Regions from separate parts of the Paenibacillus sp. FSL R10-2199 genome, predicted to be linked through region 1. Evidence: riboswitches for the same ligand, from Rfam matches in the RefSeq annotation. Region 1 holds a riboswitch; each other region holds the start of a gene.
The links. A riboswitch is a leader RNA that binds a small molecule or an ion and turns the genes downstream of it on or off. The one in region 1 is predicted to bind cobalamin.
Positions count from the first base shown of each region.

Region 2: another riboswitch for cobalamin. It lies ahead of NYE33_RS01660 (anaerobic ribonucleoside triphosphate reductase); the one in region 1 lies ahead of NYE33_RS35245 (S-layer homology domain-containing protein).
Region 3: another riboswitch for cobalamin. It lies ahead of NYE33_RS30555 (energy-coupling factor ABC transporter permease); the one in region 1 lies ahead of NYE33_RS35245 (S-layer homology domain-containing protein).

Region 1 is NZ_JBBOBO010000002.1:1,698,539-1,704,267, reverse strand. Features, by position in the region: gene NYE33_RS35250 (GAP1-N2 domain-containing protein) at 1-279, shown strand, start outside; cobalamin riboswitch at 797-985, shown strand; gene NYE33_RS35245 (S-layer homology domain-containing protein) at 1,178-3,337, shown strand; gene NYE33_RS35240 (hypothetical protein) at 4,107-4,373, shown strand; gene NYE33_RS35235 (DUF4430 domain-containing protein) at 4,850-5,729, shown strand, end outside.
Region 2 is NZ_JBBOBO010000001.1:377,708-383,436, reverse strand. Features, by position in the region: gene nrdG (anaerobic ribonucleoside-triphosphate reductase activating protein) at 1-38, opposite strand, end outside; gene NYE33_RS01660 (anaerobic ribonucleoside triphosphate reductase) at 35-2,020, opposite strand; gene NYE33_RS01655 (hypothetical protein) at 2,117-2,242, shown strand; cobalamin riboswitch at 2,359-2,589, opposite strand; gene NYE33_RS01650 (MTH1187 family thiamine-binding protein) at 2,930-3,238, shown strand; gene NYE33_RS01645 (sugar phosphate isomerase/epimerase family protein) at 3,289-4,068, shown strand; tRNA gene NYE33_RS01640 (tRNA-Thr) at 4,152-4,223, shown strand; gene NYE33_RS01635 (SDR family oxidoreductase) at 4,384-5,121, opposite strand; gene NYE33_RS01630 (AraC family transcriptional regulator) at 5,282-5,729, shown strand, end outside.
Region 3 is NZ_JBBOBO010000002.1:590,119-595,847, forward strand. Features, by position in the region: partial or broken gene cobJ (precorrin-3B C(17)-methyltransferase) at 1-50, opposite strand, end outside; gene NYE33_RS30540 (energy-coupling factor ABC transporter ATP-binding protein) at 80-925, opposite strand; gene cbiQ (cobalt ECF transporter T component CbiQ) at 1,186-1,974, opposite strand; gene NYE33_RS30550 (energy-coupling factor ABC transporter substrate-binding protein) at 1,971-2,267, opposite strand; gene NYE33_RS30555 (energy-coupling factor ABC transporter permease) at 2,267-3,031, opposite strand; cobalamin riboswitch at 3,306-3,501, opposite strand; gene NYE33_RS30560 (ArsR/SmtB family transcription factor) at 3,664-4,605, shown strand; gene NYE33_RS30565 (DUF6171 family protein) at 4,711-4,986, opposite strand; gene NYE33_RS30570 (alpha-N-arabinofuranosidase) at 5,003-5,729, opposite strand, start outside.

The DNA.
Region 1 (5,729 bases):
GCAGCCGCTGGAAATAGCGGCGGCTCTGATGAAGCCGAAGCCTCCCCGGCGGCGGGCGCATCGGGCGCAGGAACACCTGCGCGCGTATATGAAGTGACGGTGGAGCTGGAGCCGGGCGCAAAGCTGGCCGCGGGTGATGTGATCACTGCGGGAATCTATACGCTGAAGCTACAGGCTAGTCCGGGGAGCATTCTGGGAAGTACCCCGAGCACTACTCCGGAGACTACACCCGGCACCGGCCCCACTCCTTCCGCCAGCCCGGACACGGATGCGGAATGATTGGGTGAGAGCCTGAATTGGGCGAAGCCGGATGTAAGAGAAGTCCGGCATTTCATCAACGGTGCTTCCGCGTAAGCTGGCAGAGAGGTCATTGTACTTTGTACACTCAAATCAGGAATAATCAGCCCTATTATGCGTTCTATTGTATTTGGTACATTAGAATCCGGATTTTAGAGCTTATAAGGGGTATATTCCAAAATCAATTGTACTAAATACAGCAGAATGCATTATGGCCGCCTTTTATTCCCATTCTGTTGTACATAATACAATCAACCAGCTGCCGGCTCTTGCCGGAAGCGGAAGCATCACTATTTAAGTCCTGAACAGCATGATATGCCGGGAGAATGCGGCGAGTGTTGTTCAGGACTTTTTGTGCGGAAGGGGCCGGTTGTGCCTATAATTGAAACAGCTTGTCTATAGACATACAGGGGAATAGTAGATATGATTGTTTGTGAATATTCAAATTTAATAAGCTTTGGAAAAAGGTGCGGATTTCCGTAGAAACAGGCGTAGTCATGCAACAGATACCCATGCCGGTTCTACGATTGTAATCTGCTTAAAAGGGAAGTCCGGTGCAAGTCCGGTGCGGTCCCGCCACTGTAAATGCGGAGCGACTCCTGAGAAGCCACTGTCTGATAATAGGATGGGAAGGCGGGGGAAGCAATGAAGCTTAAGCCAGGAGACCTGCCTTTTTCGTTGTTGTTTCTATTCTTCGGGGGTAAGAATGCGGAACAGGTGCAAATATAAGCAGTGGCTGTGTGAGGGAAACTTCATATCAGCTGCATGTATTGTATCCTTCCCCGGCCGCCCTGTACAGGGCGGTCTTTATGTTGCACCCGCATCAGCGGAGGACGCAGGATTCATCTATACCATTCTATTCACAGAAAGAGGTCAAGCAATGAAGAACAATTTATCATCCAAGTTTATCCGGCTGGGTCTGATCGTTGTCATGATGTTCGCGGTTCTGGGAGCGGCTGTAGCTCCGGCGGGACAGGCTTTTGCAGAGACGGCTGCGAGCACTGGGAATAACGCGGCATCTCTACCTTCAGGCACAGCAGTTAGCGTAGCTGAGGCAGTCTATGCCACTTCGGAGTTTGTGCTGAAGGCCGGAGTCCAGTCCGACTGGCAGGCCATCGGCCTAGCGCAGGCGGGCTATAAGGTTCCGGATAGTTATTTAAAGGCGCTTGAGAGTAAAGTAGCCGCAGCCAAGGGTGTCTACGCCAGAGCTACGGACTATGCGCGGATTACGCTTGCGGTTAGGGCGCTTGGCGGGAATCCGGCGGATGTTGCCGGCTACAATCTGATTGAGAAGCTCTACAATAACGATAAAATTACCGGCCAGACGCTGAACAACGCAGCCTATGTACTGCTGGCGCTTGATTCCGGAACTTATACTATGCCTGACAATGCGAAATGGACCCCAGCTAAATTGCTGGCTGAGATCCTGTCCAAGCAGAACACTGACGGAGGCTTCACTCTGACTACGGGGGCTAGTGATCCGGACATGACGGCGATGGTGCTTACTGTGCTGGCAGGACATAAGGATGATCCGGCAGTCAATACCGCAGGACAGCGGGCGGCAGCCTGGCTGGCGACTGCACAGGACAAGAACGGCGGCTATGGTGACAGCAGCGAGAGTGTCGCTCAAGCCATTATTGGTCTGTCCTCCTTTGGCATTGACCCGGCAGGGGCGGAGTATACCGTAGGCAATGTAAACCTTGTCAGTAAGCTTCTTAGCTATAGTGCAGCAGATGGCGGGTTCGCTCATACAGCGGGGGGAAGCTACAATCAGCTCTCGACAGAGCAGGCACTGGAAGCATTGGTAGCTTACAAGCTTTTCAGCACAGGCAGCAAGCTCTATGATCTTAGCAATTCACCTGTGAAGAGTCCTCAGGTTAGTGTGTCCGTTGCCATTGAGAGCCCTAACGGAACCCTGGCAGAAGGCACTGTATATGCGGGAAATGTACTTCAAGCACTGGAGAAGGCAGCGGCGGCGAAGAAGGTGGCCCTGGTCAATGAAGCTGGCAATTACGTGACGGGAATCGGCGGCGTAACTGCGGGTGCTTTTGGCGGCTATGACGGGTGGATGTATGTTGTAGCCCGCGGTGGAGCGTGGATCTATCCAAGTGTAGGCATGGGTGATTTCCTTCTTGCGGAGAATGACCGCGTGCTTGTCTATTATGGCGGGGATAACACACAGGTGGTAGAGTCCGTGACGGTCTCCCCTGCACAGCCGCAGCCTGGACAAGATATTACTGTAAAAGTAACTCAAAAGCAGTGGGTATGGAATGAAGCGACCTTCACTTCCGACCCGGTATCCTCGCCAGCCGCAGGGGTTCAGGTATCCATCGGCGGTAAAACTGCTGTTACGGATGCTGCGGGTTCAGCTGTTGTTGCCGGCGGCCTGCCAGCGAATAAATATACGATTACCGTTACCGGATATCTCAAAGACAGCACACCTGCGGTAGTCCGCTATTCGCAGCCGCTGACCGTGGCTTCTGCTGCGGCTGACCGTGCTGCTTTTACCGATGTGAAGTCAATCTCGCCTTGGGCGCTGGAGTCAGTGTACACGGCCTATGACCGCAAGCTGATGGGCGGTGTCAGTGAGAGCAGCCTCGTGTTCGCACCGAAGCAGAATATTACCCGCGCTGAATTTGCGGCACTGCTGCTTAGATTGACCGGCAACGAGCCGTCTGCGGCATCGTCAGCCCAGAGTTTCAGTGATGTTAAGGCGGATGCGTGGTATTATGGAGCAGTGAACAAAGCGAAGGAACTGGGAATTGTCAGCGGAGTAGCAGGCACAGCCTTCAAACCGGACGGCCCCGTTACCCGCCAGGATATGGCTGTAATGATCGTGAGAGCCTTGAAGCTGGACGAAGCTTCGGCAGCAGCCGGAACCGGAAAATTCACCGATGAAGACCAGATCAGCGCCTACGCATTAACGGCGGTACGTACTGTAACCGCACTTGGAATTATGAGCGGTACCGGCGGCGAATTCGCTCCTGCCACAGCTGTAACCAGAGAAATGGCCGCTGCTGTAGCGGTTAGATTGCCATAGGAAGGATATGGGTCAAGGAAGAAGAGCCTTGATGAAGAAAAGATCCTAGATAAGCTAAACCTTAAATATGAATATATAACTTAGTCTTCACGGCAGTGAAATTTGAATTGTAGAGCTGCTGGGGCAAGAATCTCATGATTTTAACCCGCGTTTGGGGTGGGAATCCGAATGCTTGTTTAAAATCCTGCACATAATACAACATTTCAATCAAGATCGCGGCTATAATCGGAAATTGTTGTACAAAAGGCAGCATTTCTCTTCTAACAAGCGTTGTAGCGGGAAGATTGTTGTATTTAATACAACAATCCTTCCGAATGCCTAAGGATTAAGGGAGTTAAGTTGTATTTTCTGCAAGATTTTGCATGGAGCAGCCTAATAAAGCGATAGTGCGGGGTGCTGGTGGGATATATAAGTGGAAAAATGTCACTTAGTTCCCTGTAAATCTCCCGATATGGCGGCGTAGTTGGAAAAACAACACTTAATCTCGCATGAATTAGCGAATGACCCGGCTAGGGGCAGAATTAAGTGTCATTAATCCAACTAGGATCGGCAGTGAAGTCCGTATAGGATAAACAAGTGTCATAAATCCATTTACTGTTCCGGCGGAGGAATGTTTTGTGGAGTTTCGCTCGGGAAGGCATGCTTTCCCGGATTGAGCCGATGATTTAAAATGCTACTGATGCTACTGATGCTACTGATGCTACTGATGCTACTGATGCTACTGATGCTACTGATGCTACTGATGCTACTGATGCTACTGATGCTACTGATGCTACTGATGCTACTGATGCTGCTGATGCTACTGATGCTGCTGATGTTACTGATGCTGCTGCTGATGCTGCTGATGCTGCTGATGCTGCTGATGCTGCTGCTGCTGCTGCTGCTGATGCTGCTGATGCTGCTGTTACTGATGTTACTGATGCTACTGATGCTACTGATGTTACTGATGCTACTGCTAGTGGGGCTAGAGCTAATGAAGCTGATGGAGCTATTGCTAGTGGGGCTAGAGCTGATGAAACTACCGTTAGTGGGCTAGAACCAATGAAGCCAATGATGTAATTGTTAGTGGGGCTAGAGCAAATGCTGAAGAAGCTAGAGCTAGTTTAGCTAGAGTTAATAAGCCAATGAAGCCAATGAAGCTAATAAAGCTATTACTAGTGAGGCTAGAGTTAATGAGCCAATGAATCTACTGCTAGTGAAGTTAGAGCTAATGCTGAAGAAGCTACTGATGCTACTGCTAGTGGGGTTAGAGCTAATGAAGCTAATGAAGCTAGAGCTAATGAAACTGAGAGTATCGTGCCAGCCAGTATTTAAAGCGGCTGATCTTAGCCGATAGAGAAGCTCCTTCGGGTTGCGGGGCTGGATGCTCAGGCGGCCAAGGGGCTGGCTGATGGTGCTTTGCTAAGGATTAGTTTGTATAAGTCACACTAAGAAATCATAAGGTGTTTGGACGGAACGGGGAACAGGCTGACTGCCCCCGTTCTTTTCCCTTTTGTGGAGGTGCTTGAGGTAATGTTCAGTCTATTGAAATCAGGAAGGGCGAGGCTTTATCCGCTGCTCCTGCTCCTGGTTGTCCTGCTGCTCTCCGGCTGCTCCAAGGCGCAGCCGGATTCCGCAGGCGGCGGGCCTGTGCCGCCCGCCAGTTCCCAGGCCGCGCAGACGCCGCGGCCTGAGGGCACTGCCATACCCTCCGCCACGGCGGACGGCATGGCAGCTTCCAGCTCCGGCGCAGCGCCAGCCGGAGCCGCCCCCGGCGTAACGGAGCAAGCTCCCGTTACGCAAGCCCCGGTGCCGGCGGCCACCGCGCCGGCGCCCGGCCACACCGGTGCCGCCGCGCCAGTCCCGGCGGCTACGGGCAGTCCCGCCGCGCCAGCCCCGGCGGCTACGGGCAGTCCCGCCGCGCCAGCCCCGGCGGCCACGGGCAGTCCCGCCGCGCCAGCCCCGGCGGCTACGGGCAGTCCCGCCGCGCCAGCATCGGCCGCCACCGGCAAGCCAGCCGCGCCAGCCCCGGCGGCCTCCGGCAAGCCAGCCGCGCCAGCTCCGGCCGCCACCGCCGCGCCGGTGAATACGGTGACTCTCTCCATTACTGGAGATGAGGAGCACGGCGTTATTCTGGCCCCGGCGGCTTATGAAATAGAGAAGAATGAGACTGCGCTGGAGCTGCTGGGACGGATTACCCGCCAGCACAAGATCCAGATGGAATATCAGGGCAGCAAAACCTTTGCCTATGTGGAAGGTATAGATAATCTGTACGAATATGATCACGGGGCAGAGAGCGGCTGGATGTATAAGGTGAACGGAGAGTTTCCGTCCAAGGCTTCCGGCAGCTGGGTTATGAAGCCCGGAGATACGGTAGAGTGGCTGTATACGCTTGATCTTGGCAAGGATATCG
Region 2 (5,729 bases), on a different contig from region 1:
TCATTGATCGACTCCGGATAATATCCGCAGATGTTCATAGATGCTTAACGCGGTCCCGTACTTCGGCTTGCTTGGCGGCATTGAAGCGGGTCTGATAGTCGCCGGTCAGATATCCGGTTACCCGGCGCAGCCGGCGGATATGCGTTGTATCTTCATGAGCGCCGCAGGATGGGCAATTCGTGCCGATTACACCTTCGTGGCCGCAGCCGGAGCAGCGGTCAATCGGGTGGTTGATGCTGAAATAGCTGATGTCCTGCTCCAGCGCGTATTTGATGATTTTGACGAAAGCTGCAGGGTTGCTGCGGGCATTGCCGTTCAGCTCTACATAAGAGATTGCTCCGGCGTTGCAATATTCATGGAATGGAGCTTCCAGGCTGATCTTCTTGGCTGCGCTCAGGTCGTAATAGACCGGAATGTGGAATGAATTCGTATAGTATTCACGGTCCGTTACACCCGGAATGGAACCGAGAACCTTGCGGTCTATCTTGGTGAATTTGCCGGAGAGACCTTCGGCAGGCGTAGCGAATAGAGTAATGTTCAGATCCAGCTCCTCGCTCTTGCGGTCGCAGTATTCACGCATGTGGCGGACAATGGCCACTGCCTTGGCATGGACCTCCATATCTTCGCCATGGTGTTTGCCGTACATAGCCTTCATGCACTCGGCCATACCGATGAAACCAAGGGACAGGCTGCCGTGCTTCAGCAGTTCACCTACGCTGTCTTCCGGTGCAAGCTGTTCGCCGCCTTCCCAGACGCCTTCACGCATCATGAAATCGGAGGCTTTGGCTTTCTGGGAAGCCTGAATGCGGAACCGGTGCAACAGGCCGTCCAGCGCAACATCCATATAATGATTAAGATCTTCGAAGAAGCCTTCCTCATCAGCGGCAAGGCGGCGGCCGGTTACTGTGCCGTAAGCCAGACCAAGACGTACAAGGTTAAGCGTATTGAATGAAAGGTTGCCTTTGCCCGAGCAGTGATTGCGCCCGAAGCGGTCGCCCAGAACACGTGTCCGGCAGCCCATCGTAGCAAATTCAGTATCCGGATCGGTTGGATCGTAGTACTGCATATTCAGCGGAGCATCCAGATTGGCGAAGTTCGGATACAGCCGGCGTGCAGAGCACTCTGCCGCTTTCAGGAACAGCTCATAGTTAGGATCACCAGGCTGCTGGTTGACACCCTGTTTGCACTTGAAGATCTGAATCGGGAACACCGGTGTTTCTCCGCTGCCAAGTCCGTTCATAGTAGCAGTTAAGAGGGAGCTAATCACGAGCTGGCCCTCCGGAGAGGTGCAGGTTCCGTAGTTGATGCTGGTAAAAGGAATCTGGCCGCCGGAGCGGCTGGACATGGTATTCAGGTTATGTACCATGCTCTCCGCAGCCTGAAGGGTTTCAATTTCTGTCTCTTTCAGGGCGAAACGGAAGGCACGCGGATACTTCTCTTCCAGATCGCTGCGGGTCATAGTGACCTCGCCGAGCGCTTCGCCGGCTGTACCTTCCTCGAAGTATTCCATTCCTTTGCGGAACAGCTTAGCGAAGGATTTAGTGACATAAGGCGCCAGATCGTAATCCAGCTTGTTGGCGGATACGCCGCCGTACTGGGCATTCTGCTGGGACTGGAAAATAATCGCCACCAGCGACATAGCCGTCATAATCGAATTCGGAGGGCGGACGCTGCCGTTGCCGGTATTGAAGCCTTCGCGGAGAAGACGTTCAAACGGGATGAAGATGCAGTTAGTTGTTCCAATGGCATATTGATCCAGGTCGTGTACATATACAACATTATCTTCAATAGCCTGCACGAGCTGTGGCGGCATCGTGAAATTGCGGGCGTACCACTTGGAATATTCACTGCCGAATTTGCTCATCTTGCCGGAGAAGCTCTCCCCGTTCAAGTTGGCGTTCTCGCGCAGCAGATCCAAATCCCGGCTGTCGATAATATCCCGTCCCAAATGAATAACTTCTTCCAAAAGAACTTCCTGTGCAGCTTGTCCTTCGTTATATCGTTTCTCCAGCAGCGTCATTGTATAGCTCTCTCCTCTCGGTATCGTAAGCGTGAAGCGTGTGCTCCATGACATCAGTAAAAAGGCATCTCCAGCCGGGAGGCGGGAAATGCCCGAATGCGTATTGCAAATATCCGAAACAGCGGACATTTGCCGGTGGTCTATGTGGAAAATACGAACGGGCACAGGGCTTGTCCTGTTCTGGAACCTGTTCTTGTACCTTCCGCAGAAGCCGATACCTGAGGACGATACTCTATCGTCCTCAGGTATCGGCAGCCTCTGGCCCGATTAACGGAAAGGCTAACTCTGCTCGTGCAGGCCGCATGCGGGCACCTCGCCTGTTCCTCGCAGGAGTCTAACCGGTGCCACAGAAACAGGCAGGTCTCCTGGCTTCCGGCATGCCCTCCGGCGCCTTCCCGAGGGGCCTCGCAGCCCCTTAGTGGCTTGTTGTCGGAGGATGCTGCTCCAGCGGCGTCTGGCAGCTGGAACATCCGGTTACAGTGGCGGGACCGCAGCGGATTTGCACCGTGTTTCCCTATTAAGCTTCAACCCTAGCAAGAGGGCGAAACACCTGTTTCTACTATATTTTGTTGTTGTTAAATAAAAGTAACTCAATATATTGTGTTTGTAAACATTTTTTTGCGAATCCGCGCGGGGAGCGGGTTCCGCAGGTTTACTCACAGATGATCCACAGTTAGTCCACAGGTAATCCACAACTTTCCTGTGGATATGGCCTTAAATGAGTCATAAATTGTCCCAAAAGATGCCACAAAGACTCCATAAATAGAGTGCGTCTAATCCTAGTAGTTTTACTGGGGAGATAGTAATAGAGAGGGGGGGCTATGGGTATTTGTGGGAGCGGCGCTGAAGGGTTACAATTAAGGAGTAAGGACAGAGCAGACTCATCAAACTTGCAGGAGGGATTTCATAATGGCGATTGGCGAAGTGACCGTTATTCCGATTGGCACTGGCAGTACCAGTCTCAGCAGCTATGTGGCCGATATGCAGCGTGTGCTGCAGACCGTGGAGGGGATTACCTATGAGCTTACTTCGATGGGGACTATTATTGAAGGACCGGTTGCACGGATTCTTGCTGCGGTAGAAGCGCTGCATGAGTCGCCGTTTACGTCAGGAGCACAGCGGGTTTCCACCTCGCTTAAGATTGATGACCGTCGTGACAAGCCTTCTACGAGCCGCAGCAAGCTGGAATCCGTGGAACGCAAGCTGCAAGGAGAGTAAAGAGTACCTGTAGTTGTAATCAGATTCAACCTATAAGGAGCGGATCTTTCATGGCAAAAGCCTCACAGCAGATCGGGATTCAAATGTACACACTGCGTGACCAGACGGAGCGCGATTTCCTGGGTACACTGGGCAAAGTTGCGGAGATGGGATATCAGGCGGTAGAATTCGCCGGTTATTTCGGCGTGTCTGCAGGAGAACTGCGCCGTACATTGGACCGGTTGGGTCTTGCTGCGCCTTCGGCGCATGTGGGCCTGGATTTCAGCAGTCTGGATAACATGGAACGGGCGTTAGCCAAAGAAATTGAATATGCGAAGGAACTTGGATTACAATATATGATCACCCCTTCGGCACCGCTTCCGCAGAACCCCTCAATGGAGGATGTGACGGCGGTGATTCCCTTCCTGGGGAAGGCCTCCGCGATGGTCCGTGCAGCAGGCCTGCAGTACGGGTATCACAACCATGATTATGAATTTGCGGAGGTAGACGGCAAAGCAGTCATCGATATATGGCTGGAACAGATTCCTGCGGAGCATATGTTTGCAGAGTTCGATCTGGGCTGGGTACACAGGGGCGGAGCACGTCCTATTGACTATGTCGCCCGTTATGCCGGCCGTGTTCCGCTGGTTCACATTAAGGATTTCGGGGCAAATAATGAAGAGACTGACCTCGGGAAAGGGCAGGTTGATTTCCGGAGCGTCTTCGACAAGGCAGAGGAGAGCGGGATTCTGTACTATATAGTAGAGCAAGAGGCTTATGCCGTGTCCTCGTTGGAAAGTGCTAAGGAGGCACTGGAATATTTCCGCGGGCTGGGGCTAATGCAGGACTAGGCAGCGCGAATGATCAAAAAGGGTTGCGTTTTCTGCTGAAAGAGTTATAATATTTTTTGTTTGGCAGGCAGACTATCCTTTAAGCTGGTGTAGCTCAGGGGTAGAGCAACGCACTCGTAATGCGTAGGCCGGGGGTTCAATTCCCTTCACCAGCATCTTTTGAATTCATATGCAGCGCGGCCTCCGGGGATTTCGGAGGCCGCGCTTTTTTCTGTACCACCATAAACCTCTACCATTCTTCTACCATATTCGAGTGAAGTAACGGAATTCACTTTTGGTAGCCGTCAAGTCTTATTTCCTAATCTGCTTAGCGGTTTAAGCCGGATGCCCCATTGGGCGCACGATCAATTCATTTACATCCACTTCCGCAGGCTGCTCAAGGGCATAGGCAATGGCGCGGGCAATACCGGAAGAGGGCAAAGCATTGGCCCGGAAGGATTTCATCATCTCGAGGGCTGACTCATCAGTGATGGTATCAGCCAGTTCGGATTCGGTTACGCCTGGAGAAATAACCGTCGTACGGATTGTTGCTCCCAACTCCTGACGCAGGCCCTCTGTAATCGCCCGGACCGCGAACTTGGTGGCACAATAAACCGATGATTTCGGAAAGACAGTATATGCGCCAACGGAGGCAACATTGATGATATGGCCGGAATTCTGTTCCTTCATTACGGGAATAGCAGCTCCGATCCCGTGCAGTACACCGCGAATATTGACATCAATCATACGGTTCCACTCCTCGATCTTTAATGCATCAAGTGGCGATAACGGCATCACACCTGCGTTATTTACAAGGGCATCAAGGCGTCCGAATTGATGAACTGTAAATTGGACGATTGATTTCATTTGCTCAAAATCCGTTACGTCGAGGGAATGGTATTCAGCAATCCCGCCCGCGTTTCTGATCTCCTCCGCCAGCTTTTCTAGCCTGTCCGTCCGTCTTGCACCGAGCACCACCTGTGCTCCACGCTTAGCGAGCCATTTGGCGGTCGCTTCTCCAATGCCGCTACTGGCACCGGTAATAAGCACTACTTTATCTTTTAATGTCGACATGCCACACCGCTCCTTTTATGAATGAAATACGCTTAGGTGTTACATGTTCATTATGCTGCCGACTTCAAAGCTTGCGGTAGCCGGATACTGTGAAGAGATTGCCTAATCCTCCAAAATGCAATAAAGTAAATTGTAATAGTCGCAGAATGGAGGAATACGCTTGACTGAATTGACCGAACGAATCGAACGTATTGCCGTACAAGATGGGACCATCGTTACCGCCTATCCTGCTCTTTCTTTTATTCGTTCTTCCGACATATCCGCGCCAGTGCCTGCGGTATACAAGCCATCCCTGTGTGTGATTGCTCAAGGTGCCAAGCGGGTAATGCTGGGGCCGGAAAGCTATTGTTATAATCACGGAAGCTATCTGGCCGCTTCCGTGCACCTGCCAATTACCGGACAAGTCATTGAAGCCTCTCCAGAGACCCCGTACTTGTCCCTTCAGCTACAGTTCGATATGGATCAGATTTTGGATGTGATTCAACAATCCAATGTCACAGAAAACACAGGACAAGAACCTCCCCGCGCTTTGGTTATCAGCCGGATGAGCGATCCGCTTCATGAGGCTGTCATGCATCTAATCCGTTTGCTGGATACGCCGGATGATC
Region 3 (5,729 bases), 1.1 Mb from region 1:
AGCGCTCCGGGACCGAAGCCGATAATCAGCAGCTTGCCTTGTTTCTTCATCCTTCTTCCCCCGTTCATGAATACCTGTATTAACTATTCAGCAGCCTGTTTAGTACAGCTTTGAAATCTCCCGCCGTGCGGGGGGCTGGCTGGCCGGCGGTGTGCCGTGCAGGCAGGCTGTACCACAAGTCGGCCAGCAGCGGCAGACCGAGGCCGATGGCCTGCAATTCTTCCGCCCCGGCAAAAATCTCCTCCGGCGTCCCCTCAGCCCGGCACCTCCCCTGATCCAGTACGATAATCCAGTCCGCCCAGCGGTACGCCAAGTTCATATCATGCGTAGCCATAACTACGGTTGTGCCTTTTTCATGTATAAGATCAAGACCCTGGAGCATCTGTGTCTCGGATAACGGGTCCAGATACGAGGTCGGCTCATCCAGCAGGATCAGCTCCGGCTCCATCGCCATTACTCCGGCGAGTGCGGTGCGTTTTTTCTGCCCCAGGCTAAGCTGGTGAACCGGTTTGTCACTCAGCTCCGTCAGGTTCAGCAGTTCCATGACACTGCGGCAGCGCTCAGCTATTGCGGCTTCGTCCATCCCCGTTCCCCGCAGCCCGAAGGACACATCCTCCAGAGGTGTGCTCAATATGAGCTGCTGCTCCGGGTCCTGAAAAACAAGACCCACACTGCGCCGCAGCGCGGCCAGCTCTTTTTTGGCATAGGACAATGTCCTGCCTCCCTGCTGAACCGTACCCTTCTGTGGACGCAGAATGCCGACAGCATGCAGGAACAGGGTCGATTTGCCCGAACCATTGTGGCCGAGCACCGCCGTTTTGCGGCCTTTGGGAATGGAGATGGTTAGTTCACGCAGCGCGGCTTCCTTCGTATCCGGGTAATGAAACACCACCCCGTCAAAAGCCAGACTATATTCCATGTCCATGACGTACTCCTCTAATGTGATTTGGCAAAGCGGTATCGGATAAATGTTGTACGTTTTACAGCTTTGAATCCTGGATACTCCGGCCTTCTGGGGGATTGTTGTATGGAATACAACAATCTTCCCTCAGAGCCAACTAAATGAAGTGAAATGCTGCCTTTTGTACAACAATCTTGGAATACATCCGATATTCCGGGGAAATTGTTGTACTTTGGGCATGATTTCAACAAAGCCAGCAGATTTCCTGCACTAAAATCTTAAATTCAACCCCGCAGCCACAGCCAAAGCTGCGCCAGCGCCAGCACAGCGATCCCGGCATACGCCCGGACCGCATAACGCCGCGGCACAGGCCGCGCGGTATACGGCGGCAGAATGATCTCCCCCGTGAACCCGCGGGTCAGCAGCCCCTGCGACAATCCGTAATAACGGTGCATCGTATTGCCGAAGAGGGCCGCGGTCATGGCCGCAGTCTCCTGCAGCCTGGCCTTATACCCTCTGCGGCCGCCGCGCAGCCTCCGGGCCAGCATCAGCCCGTGCGCCGCATCATTCAGCAGGAACAGGAAGCGGTACATGATCAGCATCAGCTCCAGCACAATCTGCGGCATACGCAGCCTGCGCAGCACCTGCAGAAGCTCGCTGAACGGGGTGGTGAACATTAGGAAGAAGAAGCAGCTCATGCAGGCCGAGACTCTGGCCAGCAGTTCACCGGCCCGCTCCAGCCCTGCTGCCGTGATATATACCGGAAGAGGCGGCCCCGAAATCCGGAATATGCCAGCTTCCCCGGCAGCCGGGTGGCCGAATTCCACGAGCAGCGCCGGTACACTAAGGCAATAGAACAGCAGCGCCGTGCCAAACAACAGCCCGTAGGCGCGATAGGGAATTTTGGCATGCAGGATGCACCAGGACATCATCCACAGCGTAATCACAAGCTGCAGCACCGGATGCACGGTATAGGAGAGCAGGAACATCAGTGCCGCGAACGAGCTTTTCCACATGGGAGACAGCTGCCTCAAGGCATTATTATAAGAAAGGACATCAATTCGTCTGATCACTTGCTGATGCTGTTCTGCTTCGCCTGGCCTTGTTTCCCTTTCAGCAGCCCCAGTGAATATCCGATCACCCCGGCGCCAATCGCCGCCTGCAATGCGAACAGCATACTCTCCGTCTCACCCGGAAGCTCGGTCAGCGGCTTGAACCAGGGTTCATATTCGGGGTTAATCTCTGTGATCACACCCTCGGCAGCATCATCGGCCCCGCCGAAATCACCACTCACGAACAGCAGCGGCAAGACACACAGCAGGACAACAGCCAGCAGCATCAATCCATTTTTCCATTTATTGCTCATTATGCATTTCCCCCTTTGACCTTACGTTTCAGGAGCGACATTTCATTCGGACTGTACGATTTCAGCCAGTTCCACAATAATACGGTCAGCAGCCCTTCGCTGATGGCCAGCGGAATCTGCGTCACGGCAAAGATCCCCCCGAATTTGAGAAAAGACGCCAGGACTCCGCCATCCGCAGCCGGAAAAGCCACCGCAAGCTGGAAGGAAGTCACTACATAAGTCATCAGATCGGCAACCGCCGCTGCACAGAATAAGGCCAGCTTCTCGCGGTCCGGCAGCTTCATCATCAGCTTATAGACTGCATATCCGGCAAAAGGCCCCGCGACCGCCATCGAGAACGCATTCGCCCCCAGCGTAGTGATCCCCCCGTGCGCCAGAAGCAGCGCCTGAAACAACAGCACGATCGAGCCGATCACGCCCATCGGCAACGGTCCCAGCATAACTGCGCCAAGTCCGGTACCTGTAGGATGCGAGCTGCTTCCGGTAACGGAAGGCATTTTGAGCGCCGATAAGACGAAGGTGAACGCCCCTGCCAGACCGAGCAGCAGCTTCAGCTCCGGATTCTCCCTGGTCATCGATCTAAGCCTGATAATCCCGAGTATGAAGAACGGTAAGAACGCCACCCACCAGAACACGGCCCAGCCTACCGGCAGAAACCCTTCCATAATGTGCATAGCCTGGGCCGTTCCCGGTTCATTCAGCATAAAGTACACTGTAAATCCGGCAATCAGCGCCGCAAAACTCCAAAATCCGCGTTTCTTCATTTGTCAGCCTCCAAGTTTCTTTAATATAGCAAACCCAAAAAACTCCCGCCCTTCAGGGTGGGAGTGTATGTACGCAGGTATGATTCGATAGAGAGCACTGCCGTGCGCCAACAAGGGGTTCTGCACCCGGTCGCTCCGCATGGGCCGCTCAACGCTGTGTCTGCATAACATTGAACCGGCTCTGATCTTGATCTTCAAGATTCCCTCCGGTCCTGCAGGCACATCGCTTCATCTCATTAACCTATCCGTACACCGCTCCTATCCGCGTAGAGTCGTGGTGTGCGTAATCAAGGTAGGTCTCCTGGCTTGGAATACGGGCGCTATATCCTTCGTCTTCCCCGGGGTTCTCCCCGAGTGACATCATGAAGTTCAGCTCTTCCTTACAGTGGCGGGACCGCTCGGGACTTGCACCCGATTCCCTGTTATCCCTTGCCTGATCCGGCAAGAGCACCTTGTTACATCGCTAATCCATCCTACATCATAGCGGAACAGGCTCTGCATGTCTGTGATAAAATTGGAGCGGCTGCGAGGCGCAGTATTCATTTGCTTGTAAGGCAGCGTTCATTTGCTTGTAAGAATGTCATTTGAGTAATATAATTATTAACTATATAACCTGAACGTGGAGGCAGCGCATGAAACTTGATCTAACCGACCAATCTTTACCCGTGTACGAAGCGTTATCCAGTGCTGTGCGCCTGCAGATGCTGCGGCTCCTGTCCGAACAGCCTATGAACGTCAAGGAACTGGCCGGGGCGCTGAAGCTCAGCAGTGCCATTATGACGATGCATGTGCGCAAGCTGGAAGCTGCCGGACTGATCCGCAGCCACATGGCTCCCGGGCGCAGCGGACTACAGAAGATTTGTACACTGGCCGCCGAGAGTGCTGAGATTATTTTCCCTGGACAAGCCAGAACACAGCGCAGAGGCTACCGTAAGGAAATACCCGTGGGCCACTACTCTGATTTCCAGATTGAACCGACCTGCGGATTATCTACAACCGAGCGGGTAATCGGCAACTTTGACGATCCGCGGTATTTCTGGGATCAGGAGCGGGTGAATGCAGGCATCCTGTGGTTCGGCAAAGGATTCGTGGAATATAAAATCCCGAACTTCCTGCTGTCCAGCCAGAAGCCTGAGGAGCTGGTCATCACGATGGAGATTGCCTCCGAAGCCCCGTCCATCAATAATAACTGGCCTTCCGACATCACCTTCACACTGAACGGACAGCGGCTCGGTTTCTGGACCAGCCCCGGCGACTACGGGGACAGCCCGGGCAAATACACTCCTGCCTGGTGGCCTGCGCTCACCAACCAATATGGACTGCTTAAGCAGCTGAGGATTACTCCGGCGGGCACGTTCATGGACGGTCAGAAGCTGTCAGAGGTTACACTGGAGCAGGTCGGTATCCGTGATAAGCAGTGGACGTTCAAGGTCTCTGTGGAAGAGGATGCGGAGCATATCGGCGGCCTTACCTTATTCGGCAAGGGGTTCGGCAACTATAACGAGGATCTTGTGTTTGAGCTCTTTTATACAGATGCAGTTGATGCTTCGGCAAGTGCCAGTCTGGCGGAATGACCCAAACAGGATGGTGCAGCAAACAGCGGCAGCGGGAGACCTTAAGCTCAGGTCCCCCGCTGCCGCTGTTGTGGTTACGGGTGTATTGCAGGACAGCTTTGCAGTTTAACCAGTCACCGGCTGCCACAGGCCGCCGCCCGGCAGCGGACAGCCGCGTGCCTTCAGCCGGGCTACAACCGGTATAATACAGCCGCAGGCAATGCAGGTTACGCCATCCTGCAGCTTGGGACAAGCTCCGCATAGGGCAACCCGCTCGGCGTATACTTCGTCCGGGGCTGTATTCTCCGGATTGAACATGGAGGAGGCGAGAATCCGGGCAATCTGCGCTTCCGTCACCTTGTACTCTTCCCGGCATCCCTTGCATGCTGAGGTTGTAGTCATGCTGCGCTCCCTCCCGTTAAGCTCCCGGAGTAATTGCCAGTACTGTCACCGACATTGGCGGCAGTTCAACCGTAAGCGTGTCGCCTTCAAGCTGGAAGGCGGTGAACGGCTGCGGTACTACCGCTTCCGGCTGCCCGAAGGTATTGTGGGCATCGATGGAAGACCCTGCAAGTGTAGTGCCGCTTACGGCTGCTGACTGTCCAGCCAGTCCGCGCAGCTCCAGCGGCAATACTGCCGGTGCAGCGTGATTCAGGTTGCACAGGCTGACGTGAATGACGCCCTCTGCTGTTACGGAAGCTGAAGCAGATACTTCAGGAATCTCCACGCCCTCATAGCTGTAAACCGGGCTGTCGATCGTCAGATCCAGCAGCTCCGCATCCTGATGTACTTTATACATATTGAATACATGGTAGGTTGGAGTCAGAAGCATTTTCTCGCCTTCGGTCAGAATTACAGCCTGCAGCACGTTTACAGTCTGGGCAATGTTCGCCATCCGTACACGGTCGCTGTGCTTGTGGAAGATATTCAGGGTCAGACCGGCAACCAGCGCATCACGGATCGTGTTCTGCTGGTAGAGGAATCCAGGGTTCGTACCGGGTTCCACATCATACCAGGTGCCCCATTCATCAACGATCAGGCCCACTCTTTTGTCCGGATCGTATTTGTCCATAATGACACTGTGGCGGGTAACCAGCTCATCCATGAACAGCGCCTTCTTCAATGTGTTGAAATATTCATCCGTT